3 regions of the Rhizobium sp. YAF28 genome follow, and region 2 is predicted to be linked to each of the others. Evidence: riboswitches for the same ligand, from Rfam matches in the RefSeq annotation. Region 2 holds a riboswitch; each other region holds the start of a gene.
The links. Region 2 has a riboswitch for cobalamin ahead of nrdH (glutaredoxin-like protein NrdH). Riboswitches for the same ligand answer to the same signal wherever they lie in the genome.
Positions count from the first base shown of each region.

Region 1 (5,257 bases), on a different contig from region 2:
CGCGACTGATGCGGCCACTCAGGCTGCGACGGCTGCCTTGCGGCGGTCGCGGACGGCCTTGGCCAGATCCTCGAGCACCTCGACGGACTTATCCCAGCCGATGCAGCCATCGGTGATGGACTGGCCGTAGACGAGCGGCTTGCCGGGAACGAGATCCTGGCGGCCGGCGACGAGGTTGCTCTCGATCATCATGCCCTTGATGTGGTGGTTGCCGGCAAGGATCTGGCCGGCGACGTCATGGACGACCTTCGGCTGGTTCATCGGGTCCTTGTTGCTGTTCGCGTGGCTGGCATCGATCAGCATGCGCGGGTCGACGCCGAGCTTGACGGCTTCGGCGATGACAGCCTGCACGTCAGCTGCCTCATAGTTCGGCCGCTTGCCGCCACGCAGGATGATGTGGCAGTCCTCGTTGCCGCGCGTGGAGGCAATCGCTGCCTGTCCATCCTTGGTGACAGCCGGGAAATGGTGCGGCTGGGAGGCCGCCATGATTGCATCGAGTGCGATGCGCGCGCTGCCATCCGTGCCATTCTTGAAGCCGATCGGGCAGGAGAGACCCGAGGCGAGCTGGCGGTGGATCTGGCTTTCGGTCGTGCGCGCGCCGATGGCGCCGTAGCTGACGAGATCGGCAATATATTGCGGCGTGATCGTATCGAGGAATTCGCAACCGGCCGGCAGGCCCATGGCGTTGATGTCGAGCAGCAGGCGCCGCGCGAGGCGCAGGCCTTCCTCGATACGGTAGCTGCCATCGAGATGCGGGTCGTTCATCAGGCCCTTCCAGCCGACGGTGGTGCGGGGCTTTTCGAAATAGACGCGCATGACGATTTCGAGATCGCCGGAGAGACGTCGTCGCTGCTCCATGAGGCGGCCGGCATATTCGCGGGCGGCTGCCGGATCGTGGATCGAGCAGGGGCCGATGATGACGAGCTGCCGGTCGTCCTGACCGGTCAGGATATTGTGGATCATGTCGCGCGTGCTGGTTACTGTCTTGGTAACAGCGGCGTCACGCGGGATTTCCGAAAGGATATCGGCAGGCTTGGTCAGCGGGGTGATCTCGACGATGCGCAGATCATCAATAGTGTCAGTCACGGTATGCTCTCCTGTTTGGTCATACCGTGGCGGAACAAAAAAGCCGCCAGGTTGACTAGCGGCTGTTCGGGTTGTCGTCGCGTTAGTTTCGGTTACGCACAGACCCGCATCCGCTGGAAGCAGCGGTACGAATAAAATCGCGATGCGTAAACGGACGAAATCGACATGCGGCTTATGTAGCCATGCCGATCGGAATTGTCACGTAGAATCTGTGAGGAAAAACGACAGATCCGTGAAGTTTTCAGCGGCTCTCCGCTATTGCCTGTCCCTGGGCCTCTTCCGGTTCTGCCGTCTCGGCATGTCTGTTCTTGTGGCGGCGTGTCGTCAGCTCCTCGCCGGCATTGGCAGGCAGGCGCAGGAAGGTGATGCAGGCAAGTGCTGATATCGCCGCCACGATGAAGAAGGCGATATGAAAATCCGAGACCAAAAGCTTGCCGCCATGGAAGCTCGAGGAGATTTCCAGGATCGTACCGGCAACCGCAACGCCCATGGCCATGGAGATGCGCTGCGCCACCGCATTGATGGCGGTCGCCTGACTGCTGTCGGCCTCGTCCACATCGCCGAAGGCCATGGCATTGACGCCCGAAAAGGCCATGGAGCGCAACAGGCCGCCGACAAGAAGAGAGCCCATGATGAGATACATCGGCGTTTCGGCAGTGAAGAAGCCGTTCACGCCGAGGAAGATCGCCGCGAGGAAGGTCGTCAGCGCGATGACGTTGCGGAAGCCGAAGGCGTTATAGGTGCGGGTGGCTGCAAATTTCGAGCCCATGGAGCCAAGAGCGCTGATGAAGGTGATCGAGCCTGACTGCAGCGGCGTCAGGCCGAAGCCGAGCTGCAGCATCAGCGGCATGAGGAAGGGCAGCGCGCCGAGGCCCATGCGGAAATTCGAGGCGCCGAGGATCGCCGCCCGGAACATCGGGTAGCGGAACATCTTGGGGTCGAGCAGCGGATGCGAGGTGCGCCTGGCATGCACGAAATAGAGAATGCCGGAGAGGACGCCGACGGCCACAGTGACATAGCCGTAGATGACGGGAACGGCGGGCAGGCTGATGACCGAGAGGCCGAACACGAAACCGGCAAAGCCGATACCCGACAGGAAGAAGCCCGGAAAATCCATCGGCTTCGGGCTTCGCGGCTCGACGGCCGGCAGGAAACGGGTGACGAGGACGATGCCGATAATGCCGATCGGCACATTGATCCAGAAGATCCAGTGCCAGCTGAGATAGGTTGTCAGGAAGCCGCCGATCGGCGGGCCCATGATCGGGCCGATCAGCGCCGGAATGGTCAGCCATGCCATGGCATTCACCAACTGGTGACGTGGCGTGCCGCGCACCAGGAGCAATCGCCCGACCGGCGTCATCATCGAGCCGCCGGCACCCTGGATGAGGCGGGAAATGACGAAGGCGGCGATGGAATTGGAGAATGCGCAGGCGACCGAGCCAACCATGAAAACGAAGATCGCGAGCCGAAAGATGTTGCGTGCACCGAAGCGATCCGACATCCAGCCGCTGATCGGAATGAAGATTGCGAGCGCCACGAGGTAGCTCGTTACCGCAAGTTTCAGCGCGATCGGCGAAGTGCCTATATCGGCAGCAATCGCCGGCAGGCTGGTGGCGATCACGGTCGAATCCATCTGTTCCATGAACAGGGCGACCGCAAGGATCATTGGTGTTAGGCGGGACACGGGCAACCGGAAGGCAATGAGAGGGGATTCGGCGCCAGCGGCGTCGGGTCTCGTTCTAGGCCAGCATTTTCAGCCTGTCCACGAAATGAATGTCGCATGCAGCTTGCCGCCATGCCGTTTCCGCGCCATAGATCACCCGTCAGGTGCCCGCTTTCACAAGCGGGAGAATCGGGAATCCGGTGCAAGACCGGAACGTGCCCAACGCTGTAAGGCCGACGCTTGCCGCATAGAATGCCACTGGCCGCAAGGCCGGGAAGGCGGCGGCCAAGCGGATGACGCCAAGTCAGAAGACCGGCCTGGCAAGATAGACCCAACCCGCGCGGACGGCGGGCGGTTGCGTTGTTGGGGATTTGACGATGCGACCCATTGATGATGCCGTTTGCCCGGCATCCAGCTTTTCTGCGGCCGAACGCGAGGCCGTCTATCACGCAATCATGACGCGGCGTGACGTGCGCAGCCAGTTCCTGCCCGACCCCTTGCCGGATGATCTCGTGACGCGGCTTTTGACCGCCGCGCATCACGCGCCCTCGGTCGGCTTCATGCAGCCGTGGAATTTCATTCTGGTGAAGAGCGTCGAGGTGAGGGCGCGGGTACGCGATGCCTTCCTCAAGGCGAATGAGGAAGCGGCCCGCATGTTCGACGGCAAGCGGCAGGAGCAATACCGTTCGCTGAAGCTCGAAGGCATTGTCCAGGCGCCGCTCGGCATCTGCGTGACCTGCGATCCAACCCGCAGCGGCAGCGTGGTGCTGGGGCGCACACATAATCCGCGCATGGACAGCTATTCCACCGTCTGCGCCATCCAGAACCTGTGGCTTGCGGCACGAGCCGAAGGGGTGGGCATCGGCTGGGTCAGCATTTTTCGCGAGGGTGACCTGAAGGAGATCCTCGGCATTCCCAATCATATCGAGGTGGTAGCCTGGCTCTGCGCCGGCTTCGTCGACCGGCTCTATGATAAGCCGGAACTGGCGGTCAAAGGCTGGCGGCAGCGGATGGCGCTGGAAGAGCTGGTTTTCCATGATGGCTGGGGGCAGGTGGAAAGCGAGGCCGCGCCGGTCTGAGCCGGCGCGGGTGTGCATCATTCTGCCGGCTGGGTGCCGCAATCCTTGGCGCAGGCCGGCGTCTTCCGATGGGCAAAGACGAGGAAGCTTGCGGCGGCCAGAAGCCAGACGCCGATCGCGCCATAGAGCATGACGCCGCCGAAGCCTGCGACGAGCGCATCATGCACCGTCCCGGCCGGAATGTCTGGCAGGGAGGCAATGTTGCCGGCGGAGATCCGTTCGGCGAGCAGGCGCAGGTCGCCGGCATCCGTCGAGGTTGGCAAGGTGCTCTTGAGGTGGGAGAGCACGCCGCTGAACAGGATGAAGCCCATGACGGCGATGTTGATGGCGAGCGAGATCATCCGGGCGCTCATGTCGATGCCGGAAGCCATGCCGGCGCGATCGCTGGAGACAGCGCCTGTCGTCGTATTGGTGACCGGAGTGTTGGTGAAGCCAAGCCCGATGCCGGCAAGCAGCGCGCCGGGCAGCATCGTCAGCCAGCTTGGCGCGGCGGCGGCACTGCCTGATTTCATCAGCAGGAAGCCGAGCCCGATGGTGAAAAGGCCGCCGGGAATGATGATGCCCGGCCGATAGCGCAGCATGAGCCGTTCGGCGAGCGGCGGTACGACGAGCGTCGGCAGCGTATAGGCAAGCAGCGCCAGACCCGCGGCCACACTGCCATAACCGAGACCGGCTTCATACCAGATCGGCAGATAGATCATGAAGGGCCAGAAGCTGATATTCATGGCAGCCGAGCCGATGATGGCGCCCGAGAAGGCGCGGATGCCGAAGACCGAGGCATCGAACATCGGTCGCGGGTTCAGCCTCTCGGCGAAGATGAAGGCGACGAGGCTTGCCGCGGAAAGTCCGATAGTGGCAAGCGCGGCAAGGCTGGCAAAGCCGAGAGCCGGACCCTGGGTGATGAAGAAAGCGAGGCAGAAGACCGCCAGCGAAAGGGTGACAATTCCGGCCATATCGAGCCGTCCTGCAGCGGGGTCACGCGATTCCTCAACGCCCGTTACGGCAAGGGCCACCGTCACGGCTGCCAGCACGGCATGGATGAGGAAGACCCATTGCCAGCCGGCGGCTGCTACGATCGCAACGCCTATGATCGGGCCAAAGCCGAGGCCGATCCCGAAGATGATGCCCCACCAGCCGAAGGCCATGCTGCGGGCTCTGCCCTCCGGGAATTGATGGGAGAGGACGGCCACCTGGCAGATCAGCATCACGCCGCCGCTCATACCCTGCAGAAAGCGAGCAACGATTAGCAGCGAAACATCCTGAGCAAGGCCGGCAATCAGCGAGGTGAGGCCAAAGGCGGCAATGCCGATCAGGAAGACGCGCTTGCGGCCGTAGCGATCGGCTAATGTGCCTGCGGCCATCAGCACCGTCGTCACGGCGATCGTATAGGCATTCATGATCCATTGCAGCGCGCTGAAATCGGCATGCA
Region 1 is NZ_JBFRCX010000001.1:617,034-622,290, forward strand. Features, by position in the region: gene AB4Z13_RS03270 (3-deoxy-7-phosphoheptulonate synthase) at 19-1,086, opposite strand; gene AB4Z13_RS03275 (DHA2 family efflux MFS transporter permease subunit) at 1,328-2,752, opposite strand; cobalamin riboswitch at 2,895-3,084, shown strand; gene bluB (5,6-dimethylbenzimidazole synthase) at 3,127-3,828, shown strand; gene AB4Z13_RS03285 (MFS transporter) at 3,846-5,257, opposite strand, start outside.
Region 1: it holds a riboswitch for cobalamin, as region 2 does, so the genes downstream of both, bluB (5,6-dimethylbenzimidazole synthase) here and nrdH (glutaredoxin-like protein NrdH) in region 2, are expected to answer to the same signal.

Region 2 (5,257 bases):
CCATAACCTTCGGGGTAAGGAAAATGACTATCAAGACTGCAAATCTCGGCTTTCCCAGGATCGGAAAGCATCGCGAACTCAAATTCGCACTGGAGAGCTACTGGGCCGGCAAATCCGATGCCGGCGCGCTTCTCGATGTCGCGAAGCGGCTGCGGGCGGAAAACTGGCTCCTGCAGAAGCAGAAGGGGATCGACGTCATCCCCTCGAACGATTTCTCGCTTTACGACCATGTGCTCGACACGGCGGTCATGGTCGGCGCCATTCCCGCCGCCTATGGCTGGAAGGGCGGGCAAGTTTCTCTCGACACCTATTTCGCGATGGCGCGCGGCTCCACCGGCGAAGAGGCGCATGTCGATTGCGGCCATCAGCACCATCACGGGCATGGCGCGCCGGCGCTCGAAATGACGAAATGGTTCGACACGAACTACCACTACATGGTGCCGGAACTCGGCCCCGATCAGACCTTTGCCCTGACGGCGAACAAGCCACTTGATGCCTTCGTCGAGGCCAAGACACTTGGCATCCATACCCGGCCGGTCATCCTCGGTCCGGTTACCTTCCTGAAACTCGCCAAGGGAAGCGAAGAAGGTTTTGCGCCGATTGACCTGCTTGCACGCTTGTTGCCTGTTTATACAAAAGTACTGGCAGAACTTCGTGCAGCCGGTGTCGACTGGGTGCAGATCGACGAACCTTGCTTCGTGCTCGATCTTTCACAGGAAGAGCAGGCAGCACTGCAGCATACCTATCGTGCGCTGCATGAATTGGTGCCCGACCTGAAGATCATGGTCGCCACCTATTTCGGCGCGATCGGCGACAATCTGCCGACGGCGCTCTCGCTCCCGGTTGCCGGCCTGCATGTCGATCTCGTTCGCGCTCCACAGCAGATCGATGCCCTTTTCAAGGCACCCAGCGATCTGACATTTTCGCTTGGCGTCATCGACGGGCGCAATATCTGGAAGGCAGACCTTGCGGCGATCCGGGAGAGGATCGAGCCGCTTGTCCAGCACTTTGGTGCGGACCGGCTACAGATCGCGCCGTCCTGCTCGCTGCTGCACGTGCCGATCGATCTGGAACTGGAGAGCGGGCTGGATGGTGAGCTGAAATCATGGCTCGCCTTCGCTGCCCAGAAGCTTGAGGAGATCGCAGCGCTCGGCGATGCCGGCAAGGCCTCCCAGGTGATTGCGGCAGCCTCGCAGGCCGTTGCATCGCGCGCCGCATCTACGCGCGTACATGATCTGAAGGTCAGACAGCGGGTTGCCGCGATCGACGAGGCGATGAAGACACGCAGCAGCGATTTTGCCGAGCGGACCGGACTGCAGGAGCGTAAGCTTCGCCTGCCGCTGTTCCCGACGACGACGATCGGCTCCTTCCCGCAGACATCAGATGTTCGAAAGTCCCGCTCCGCTTTCACCAAGGGCACGATCAGCGAGGCGGATTATGATGCCTTTCTGAAAAAGGAGACCGAAGCGGCGATCCGCTGGCAGGAGGAAATCGGCCTCGACGTGCTTGTCCACGGCGAATTCGAACGCAATGACATGGTGCAGTATTTCGGTGAGCAGCTTTCCGGCTTCGCCTTCACTCAACATGCCTGGGTGCAGAGCTATGGCTCCCGTTACGTCCGACCGCCTGTTATCTTCGGGGACGTCTCCCGGCCGAAGCCGATGACAGTCGAGTGGTGGCGCTATGCGCAGTCGCTGACGGAGAAGCCCGTGAAGGGCATGCTGACCGGGCCGGTGACGATCCTCAACTGGTCCTTCGTGCGCGACGATCTCTCTCGCGCCGACGTCAGCCGGCAGATCGCGCTGGCGATCCGCGACGAGGTGCTCGATCTCGAAAGGGCCGGTGCGGCAATGATCCAGATCGACGAGGCGGCGCTGCGCGAGGGCCTGCCGCTGCGCAAGGCCGACTGGAAGACCTATCTCGACTGGGCCGTCGAGAGTTTCCGCCTATGCGCCTCCGGCGTGGCGGACGAAACGCAGATCCATACGCATATGTGCTATTCGGAGTTCAACCAGATCATCGATGCCATCGCGGCGATGGATGCCGATGTGATCTCCATCGAGACGTCACGTTCGAAGATGGAACTGCTGGAGGCCTTCCGTAGCTACAAATATCCGAACGAGATCGGCCCCGGCGTCTACGACATCCATTCGCCGCGCGTTCCTGATGTCGAGGAGATGACGGAGCTCCTGACGCTGGCGCGCGAGCGTCTGACGGACGGGCAGCTCTGGATCAATCCGGATTGCGGATTGAAGACGCGCAGGTGGGAAGAGGTTCGCCCGGCGCTCGTCAACATGGTCGCTGCCGCCCGAATATTACGACATGCCGCATCGACGATTCGGGCCTGAACCTGGAGTCGAAAATCAGAGAGCCGGCTATAGGCCGGCTCTCTTCATTGGGGCCTTCTCCACAGCCTACTTTCTTTAAGCATTCGTTAACCACGTTTTTCACAGGAATGTAGCAATTTCAAATATGCCGTAACGCGACGCACAAACCATCCGTTGACGCCAACTCCGATTCGAGTACTATATCTAGTGTTCAAGGTTCCTTCGATTCGCTAGGGATCGCAGGCTAAGACGGGAATACGGTGCGGTTTGCCATGATGGCAAAACAAGGCCGGAGCTGCCCCCGCAACTGTAAGCGGCGAGCAACTGTCCGATTTCAGGTCACTGAGGCATGACGCTTTGGGAAGGCTGGGGGCAGGGTGCTTCGACCCGCGAGCCAGGAGACCTGCCTTGAACGAAACGTCCACGGGCGGGGTGTCCGGAAGGTCGCGTATATGTGAGGCGGATCAAATCCGCACCTGTTGCGCTGCCCCCGGAAGTCCGCATGAGCACTTCGGGGTTGAAGTCATGTCGAGAGCATCAAAGCCGCCGCCCGCGCAAATCCCGCGAGGGATCGAATCCGGCGTGTAAAACGCCAACTTTGCCAGATCAATATCGAGCGTTACCCCGGACGCCGCAAGGCGCCCGATCCTAGTTCTGCGTCCGGAATCCATTGACATCACGAGGAACATGATGAGCGTTACCGTTTACAGCAAGCCTGCCTGCGTTCAGTGCACCGCCACATATCGCGCCCTCGACCGCCTGGGCGTCGACTATCAGATCATCGATATCTCCGAGGATGCCGACGCGCTCGATCGCGTTCGCGGCATGGGCTACATGCAGGTTCCGGTCGTCGTTGCCGGCGAGAACCACTGGGCGGGCTTCCGTCCCGATATGATCAGCGCGCTCTCCTGATCGGAGAAGAGCGGTGGGCCTGATCGTCTATTATTCCAGCCGGTCTGAGAATACCCATCGTTTCGTCGAGAAGCTGGGACTGCGCGCGGCGCGCATTCCCGTAGGCGTTGAGGACATCCACATTCGCGAACCCTATGTGCTGATCTCGCCCACCTATTGCGGGGATGGCGGCCCCGGGATCGTAAAGGGAGCCGTGCCCAAGCAGGTGATCCGTTTCCTCAACGATGCGGAAAACCGCTCCAACATCCGTGGCGTCATTGCTGCGGGCAACAGCAATTTCGGCGAGACCTATGGGCTTGCCGGCGACGTGATCTCGCAGAAATGCCAGGTGCCTTACCTCTACCGGTTCGAGCTTCTGGGGACTGCCGAGGATGTCGCCAATGTCAAAGACGGGATGGGACGATTTTGGACACAGGAACAAATTTGAAGCGAGATGCGGGCGCAAAACCGCTAAAGGCAGCGGACGCGCTGGATTATCACGCGCTGAACGCGATGCTGAACCTCTATGACGAGCAGGGCAAGATCCAGCTCGACAAGGACCGCATGGCGGCCAAGCAGTATTTCCTGCAGCACGTGAACCAGAACACGGTGTTCTTCCATAATCTCCGGGAGAAGCTCGATTATCTGGTGACCGAAGGCTATTACGAGCAGGAAGTGCTCGACCAGTATTCCTTCAACTTCGTCCGCGACCTGTTCGACGAGGCCTATGCCAAGAAGTTCCGTTTCCCGACTTTCCTCGGCGCCTTCAAATATTACACCAGCTACACGCTGAAGACCTTCGACGGAAAGCGCTATCTGGAGCGCTATGAAGATCGCATCTGCATGGTGGCGTTGGCACTTGCCGAAGGCAATGAGCAGCTTGCCCGTGATCTGGTCGAAGAGATCATCACCGGCCGCTTCCAGCCGGCAACGCCGACTTTCCTCAATGCCGGCAAGAAGCAGCGCGGCGAGCTCGTCTCGTGCTTTCTGCTGCGTGTCGAAGACAATATGGAATCGATCGGCCGCTCCATCAATTCGGCGCTGCAGCTTTCCAAGCGCGGCGGTGGCGTGGCGCTATCGCTGACGAACATCCGCGAGGCTGGCGCGCCAATCAAGCAGATCGAAAACCAGTCTTCCGGCATCATCCCCGTCATGAAGCTGCTCGAAGACTCGTTCTCCTATGCCAACCAGCTCGGTGCTCGGCAGGGTGCGGGTGCCGTTTATCTCAACGCCCATCACCCTGACATCATGCGCTTCCTTGATACCAAGCGCGAAAATGCTGACGAGAAGATCCGTATCAAGACGCTGTCGCTCGGCGTCGTCGTGCCCGACATCACTTTCGAGCTCGCCAAGAACAATGAGGATATGTACCTCTTCTCGCCCTACGACGTGGAACGGGTCTATGGCGTGCCCTTCACCGAGATATCGGTGACGGAGAAGTATCGCGAGATGGTGGCGGATGCCCGTATCACCAAGAAGAAGATCAAGGCGCGCGAATTCTTCCAGGTGATTGCCGAAATCCAGTTCGAGAGCGGTTATCCCTACATCATGTTCGAAGACACGGTGAACCGGGCAAACCCGATCGCCGGCCGCATCAGCATGAGCAATCTCTGCTCTGAAATCCTGCAGGTCAGCGAAGCGAGCACCTTCAACGACGACCTTTCCTACAAGGTGATGGGCAAGGATATCTCGTGCAATCTCGGCTCGCTGAATATCGCCATGGCTATGGATTCGGCCGATTTTGGCAAGACGATCGAGACCTCGATCCGCGCGCTGACGGCCGTTTCTGACATGAGCCACATCTCATCCGTACCTTCGATCGAGAAGGGCAATGACGACAGCCACGCGATCGGCCTTGGCCAGATGAACCTGCATGGATACCTCGCCCGCGAGCGCATCCATTACGGTTCGGAAGAGGGCGTCGATTTCACCAATATCTATTTCTACACGGTGACCTATCACGCGCTGCGCGCCTCCAACCGTCTGGCGGTCGAGCGTGGTGCGGGCTTCAAGGGCTTCGAGAATTCGAAATATGCCTC
Region 2 is NZ_JBFRCX010000007.1:397,851-403,107, reverse strand. Features, by position in the region: gene metE (5-methyltetrahydropteroyltriglutamate--homocysteine S-methyltransferase) at 24-2,348, shown strand; cobalamin riboswitch at 2,525-2,752, shown strand; gene nrdH (glutaredoxin-like protein NrdH) at 3,018-3,239, shown strand; gene nrdI (class Ib ribonucleoside-diphosphate reductase assembly flavoprotein NrdI) at 3,253-3,666, shown strand; gene nrdE (class 1b ribonucleoside-diphosphate reductase subunit alpha) at 3,645-5,257, shown strand, end outside.

Region 3 (5,257 bases), on a different contig from region 2:
TGACGACGCCGATAGGCAAGATCTGTTGGGGAATGATGATGCGCGAGACGATGTCGGCGCCGACCATGAAGATCGCTCCGCCAAGCGCAGTCGTCGGCAGCAGGCGGCCATGCGCGGGGCCGACGAGGAAGCGGGCGGCATGGGGAATGACGAGGCCGACGAAGCCGATGGAACCGACCATGCCGACCACGCCTGCCGTCATCGCCGCTGTCACGCCGAGCAGGGTGAACTGCACGCGGCGCACGGCGATGCCGAGGGAGGCTGCGGCATCCGTGCCGAAGGCGAAGGCATCGAGCGCGCGCACATGGGCAAGACAGACGACGAAGCCGATGAGCGCGATCGGCACGGAGAGATAGACATCCGGCCAGCGCACGCCACTGAGCGACCCTAAGAGCCAGAAGAGTACGCCGCGCGCCTGTTCGGCATTGGCCGAGGTGGTGACGATATAGGAGGTCAGCGCGTTGAAGAGCTGCGAGCCCGCCACGCCGCAGAGAATGATGCGCTCGCTGGTGCCACCCGCGCCCGCCGCCAGAATGCCGACCAGAAGAAAGGCGATCACGGCGCCGATGAAGGCGCCGCCGGAGAGGCCGAGCACGCCAGAACCGAGGCCTAAGATCATGACGCAGACGGCGCCGGTGGAGGCGCCGGCGGAAATGCCGAGCACATAGGGTTCGGCGAGCGGATTGCGCAGCAGCGCCTGCAGCACCGTGCCGCAAAGCGCCAGCGACGCGCCGGCGCTCGCCGCCACCAGCGCACGGCTGAGGCGGTAATCCCAGACGATGCCCTGATGGATGCGGCTGAGCTCGAATGCCGTGCCGAACAGGCGGTTGGAAACCGCCTTTGCCGTGGTGGCGAGCGGGATCGATATCTCGCCGATCGATACGGCGAGACTGATCATGATACCGAGCAGGAAGAGGGCGGTGACGGTGAGCGTGGCAAGCGCCCACCATCGTCTCTGTGGCAAGGCAGCTTGGCTCACTGCGCCAGACCGGAGGCGGCGATGCCCTTTGCCAGGATTTCGATGCCGTCGATGGTGCGGATCGTCGGGTTCATCGACTGCGCGTCCATCATGATGAAGCGCTCGTTTTTGACGGCATCGAGCTCCCTTGTGACCGGATCGTTTTCCAGGAAATCCACCTTCACCTTGGGATCGTCGGCGGCATAGCGGCGGCGGTCCATGGTCGCGATGACGATGACGGCGGGATTGGCCTGCGCAATCGTTTCCCAGCCGACGAGGGGCCATTCCTCTTCAGTCGTCACGACGTTCTTCGCGCCGAGCGTCTTCAGGATATAGGCAGGGGCGCTGTTCTTGCCGGCGATGAAGGCATCGCCTTTCACCTCCTTGCTGGAGAACCAGAAGACGACGGGCAGGTTCTTGGCTGCAGCGCCTGAAACGGAGGCAACGGCCGCGGCCTCGCGCTTCTTCAGGTCGGCGATCAGCGCATCGCCTCGGTCTTTCACGTCGAAGATTTCGGAGATTTCGGCAATTTCCTGATAGATCAGGTCCATCGTGAACAGCTCCCTGCGAACACCATCGCCGCCATCGGTGTTGATCTTGGCGACGCAATCGGCAGGCGCGATATAGGTGTTGATGCCGAGGTCTTTGAATTGCTCGCGCTTGCCGACGGAGCCTTGGGCAGCGCCGACATGCCATTCGAATTCGGCAGCCACCAGATCGGGCTCGGCACCGACGACGGATTCGAAGCTCGGGTCGTTGTCGGCCAGCCGTCTGATCCTGCTGTTGGCCTCGGCATATTGCGGCAGGACCGGGCCGACCCAGACGGCCGTGCCGGCGATCTTGTCGGCAAGGCCGAGCGAGAGGAGCACTTCGGTCATGCCCTGGCCGATCGAAACGATCTTGGCCGGTGCCTTCTCGAAGGTGACTGGCTGGCCGCAATTGCTGAGGGTAAGGGGATATTGGGTGGCGGCGAAGGCGGGTGCTGCAAGGCCGGCCAACCAAAGGCTGGCGAGCCCGAGCGCAAGAGAAAAGCCTGGAATAGTCTGGCGCATTGGAAACTCTCGATCGGAAGGAAAAGGGCTAGCGGACGCCGGCGCGCGCAGATGCGTGAGCCAAACGTGGAGGGAGGGCTAGCGGCGGGTGGTCCAATCGGGACGGATCGCGTGCGGCAAGCGGCAGGAAATAAGGTCAATCATATCTGCTCCTTGTCCAGGCATCCCCGCCCGGCTGATTGGATCGTGATTGACGGCAGGTCTCCTGGCTCGCGGATGTCAGCCGGTCATCTGCCTTCCCGCGCTTGCGCGCAGTGGCACTTGGAGTGACCAGCTCGCCGGTGATGTCCTGGAATGAACGACGAGGCATTCATTCCGGATATAACCGGCAATCCGCTTACAGTTGCGGGGGCAGCCACGGTCTTGGTCCCTTTTGGGTCGTCCGCACCGTGTTCCCTATTAATCCCCTCGAAGTTCTCCTCGGGGAACCGTCTCCCCCGACTTAGGACGCCACCATGGGCAACGTCAAGCAGGGCCAGCGAGAAGTATTGTTTGCGGAGGGAAGGCTGTCGTTTCGCAAATCCGGAATGACAGAAATTTTACCTCATGCTAATGTAGAATCCGCTGATGGGTGGAGGAGCAACCATGAGTATTTTCGACGGTTTAGGCGGTGTTCTCTCTGATGTGCTTGCCGGCAGGCAAGTCGATTACGTCGCGGTTGCAACCAGAATATTCGACAATGCCGGAGGGCTGCAGGGCATCGTTTCCCAGCTCAATTCGGCGGGCCTCGGCGAGCAGGTCTCATCCTGGATCGGCACCGGCCACAATCTTCCCGTATCGGCGGAACAGATCCAGGCGGCCCTGTCGTCCGATCAGCTGCGCGATCTCGCCGCCAAGTTCGGCGTCGATGCCGACGATGTGTCCAAGCTGCTCGCCGAGCATCTGCCGCAAGCCGTCGATGCGGCGACACCTAATGGAACCGTCTCGTAGCTTTCAAAGACGTGCATGCCGTGAACTGCCCCCAACACGAGGATATCCCATGATTGCGAGATTGCTTGTGCCCGCTTCCGCCGGAGCGTTGATTGCCGCCGCCTTCTTCGTTTCTCCGGCCTCCGCGCTGACCATGAAGGAATGCAGCGCCAAATATCAGACGGCCAAGGCCGATGGTTCGGCCAAGGACATGAAGTGGAACGATTTCCGGGCGAAGTTCTGCGGCGCGGATGCGGCCGCCGAAGATGCCGCCGATGACAAGGCAGTGGCCGCAACGACGGACAAGGAGCCCGCAAAGCCGACGGTCAAGGCCCCCAAGGGCGTGACCATGCCGAAGGCGATCGACAAGAAATACGCCAGTGAGACGCCTGCCAAGGGCCGGCTGCATACCTGCGTCGACAGCTATCATGCCAACAAGGATGCCGGCACGCTCAACGATCTGAAATGGATCCAGAAGGGCGGCGGTTACTGGAGCCTTTGCAATACGGCATTGAAGGCCGGTAGCTGAGGTTTAGGCTGGCGAGGGTGGGGCGCATGGCTATTGCGCTCCTACCTCTGCCACATCCTCTCGATCCGTCAGGATGCGGTCGATTAGCCCCCATTCCAGGGCCTCTTCAGCCCTCATGAAGCGGTCCCGATCCATCGCCTGCTCGAACTCTTCATAGGATCGCCCGCAATGCTCGGCATAGAGGCTGGTCATGAGCTGCTTCGTCTTCCTGATTTCCTCGGCATGAATGAGCATATCGGACGCCTGGCCCTGGAAGCCGCCGAGGGGCTGGTGGATGAGGATGCTGGCATTCGGAAGGGCATATCGCTCTCCCGGCTGGCCGGCCATCAGCAGGAAGGAGCCCATCGAGCGGGCCGTTCCCATGCAGAGCGTGTGCACCGGCGCGCGGATGAAACGCATCGTGTCGTACATGGCAAAACCGCTGGTCACGACGCCGCCCGGCGAATTGATGTAGAGGTTGATCGGTTTCTTGGGATTTTCGGCCTCCAGGAACAGAAGCTGGGCGCAGACGAGGGCGGACACGCCGTCGTTGATCTCGCCGTTCAGAAAGATGATCCGCTCACGCAAGAGGCGGGAATAGATGTCGAAGGATCGCTCCCCTCGGGAGGATTGTTCGACGACCATGGGGACGAGTTGCATCGTTTCGCGCATCGGCGAACTCCAATCTTTCAGAATTGATAAGCGGGAAGGCCTGCCGCGTCAGGCGGCGAGCATCATAGTCTGGCTGTTGCTGTTGGCGACCGATCTCGAAAGCCGCTCGAAAGTGTCACCAGTCAACTCGTGGACGATCCGCAGGCTGGTCCCGCCCGATGCATTCGGTGCGATCGCGAAGGTGACGATGCTTTCCAGGAAGGGCGGGCTGTCGTCGCGCAATCTGTAGCGAACCTCCTTTCCCGGTGTTTCGGAGAGCGATTGCGGATCGGCAAGCGCTTCCTTCGGCAGCCATTTCTCCCGGAATTCCGCAATGCTGATCGCCCGCCAGACCTTTTCCGGCGGCGCATCCAGCTCGTATCTCTGTTCGAAGCCGGTTTGTTGCTTGGTGTGTATCTCGGTCTTCACCTCGTTCATTGGTCCATATCCTTCAGCAAGAGCTTGAGAGCATCGATGCGGGCTGGCCAGTAGGCGCGATATTTCGCCAGCCATTGGGCGATGAGGGTGAGCCCCTCGGGATCGACCTCGTAATTCACGAAACGGCCCTCCTTCTGTTCGCGCACCAGCCGTGCCGAACGCAGCACGGCGAGATGCTGGGACATGGCCGGCTGGCTGATATCCATGCCCTGGCGAAGCGCGCTGGCATTCATGCTGCCGTTCGCCAGCTTCTCGAAGATCGTGCGGCGGGTCGGGTCGGCGAGCGCCCGAAAAATGTCGTGTTCCATCATGACAACACATAAGCATACACTTATGCGATTCGCAAGAGTGTCCAATGAGCGGGGTCACTCCGCCCGGTGCAGCTTCTGCCGGGCTACATCAAGAATCTCATCCGCCATCTCTTCATCGGTCACAATACGCGCCAAAGTCAGTGAGCCCACCAGCGTGGCGAAGGCGGCCATTCCCTTGCGGCGGCTGGCCTTGGTACCGGCGGGGCCAGAGCTGAAGACGGAGAACATGTCTTCGATCACTTTGGTGGCAGCTTCACGCGTCTCTGGGCCGGAGCGGGCGAGCTCGCTGCCGAGGGAGGAGATGGGGCAGGAGGGCACGGCTTTGCCGCCGGCCCGGGTGCCGTCGATATAGGCGTTGACGACATCGTCGAAGCTGGCCTCGTCGCGCACTTTGCGCATGCTTCCGGCGACCTGATCTCCCGCCTTTTCC
Region 3 is NZ_JBFRCX010000005.1:7,961-13,217, reverse strand. Features, by position in the region: gene AB4Z13_RS12395 (FecCD family ABC transporter permease) at 1-964, opposite strand, end outside; gene AB4Z13_RS12390 (ABC transporter substrate-binding protein) at 976-2,010, opposite strand; cobalamin riboswitch at 2,189-2,458, opposite strand; gene AB4Z13_RS12385 (YidB family protein) at 2,596-2,940, shown strand; gene AB4Z13_RS12380 (hypothetical protein) at 2,990-3,448, shown strand; gene AB4Z13_RS12375 (ATP-dependent Clp protease proteolytic subunit) at 3,479-4,099, opposite strand; gene AB4Z13_RS12370 (SRPBCC family protein) at 4,148-4,516, opposite strand; gene AB4Z13_RS12365 (ArsR/SmtB family transcription factor) at 4,513-4,827, opposite strand; gene AB4Z13_RS12360 (TetR/AcrR family transcriptional regulator) at 4,882-5,257, opposite strand, start outside.
Region 3: it holds a riboswitch for cobalamin, as region 2 does, so the genes downstream of both, AB4Z13_RS12390 (ABC transporter substrate-binding protein) here and nrdH (glutaredoxin-like protein NrdH) in region 2, are expected to answer to the same signal.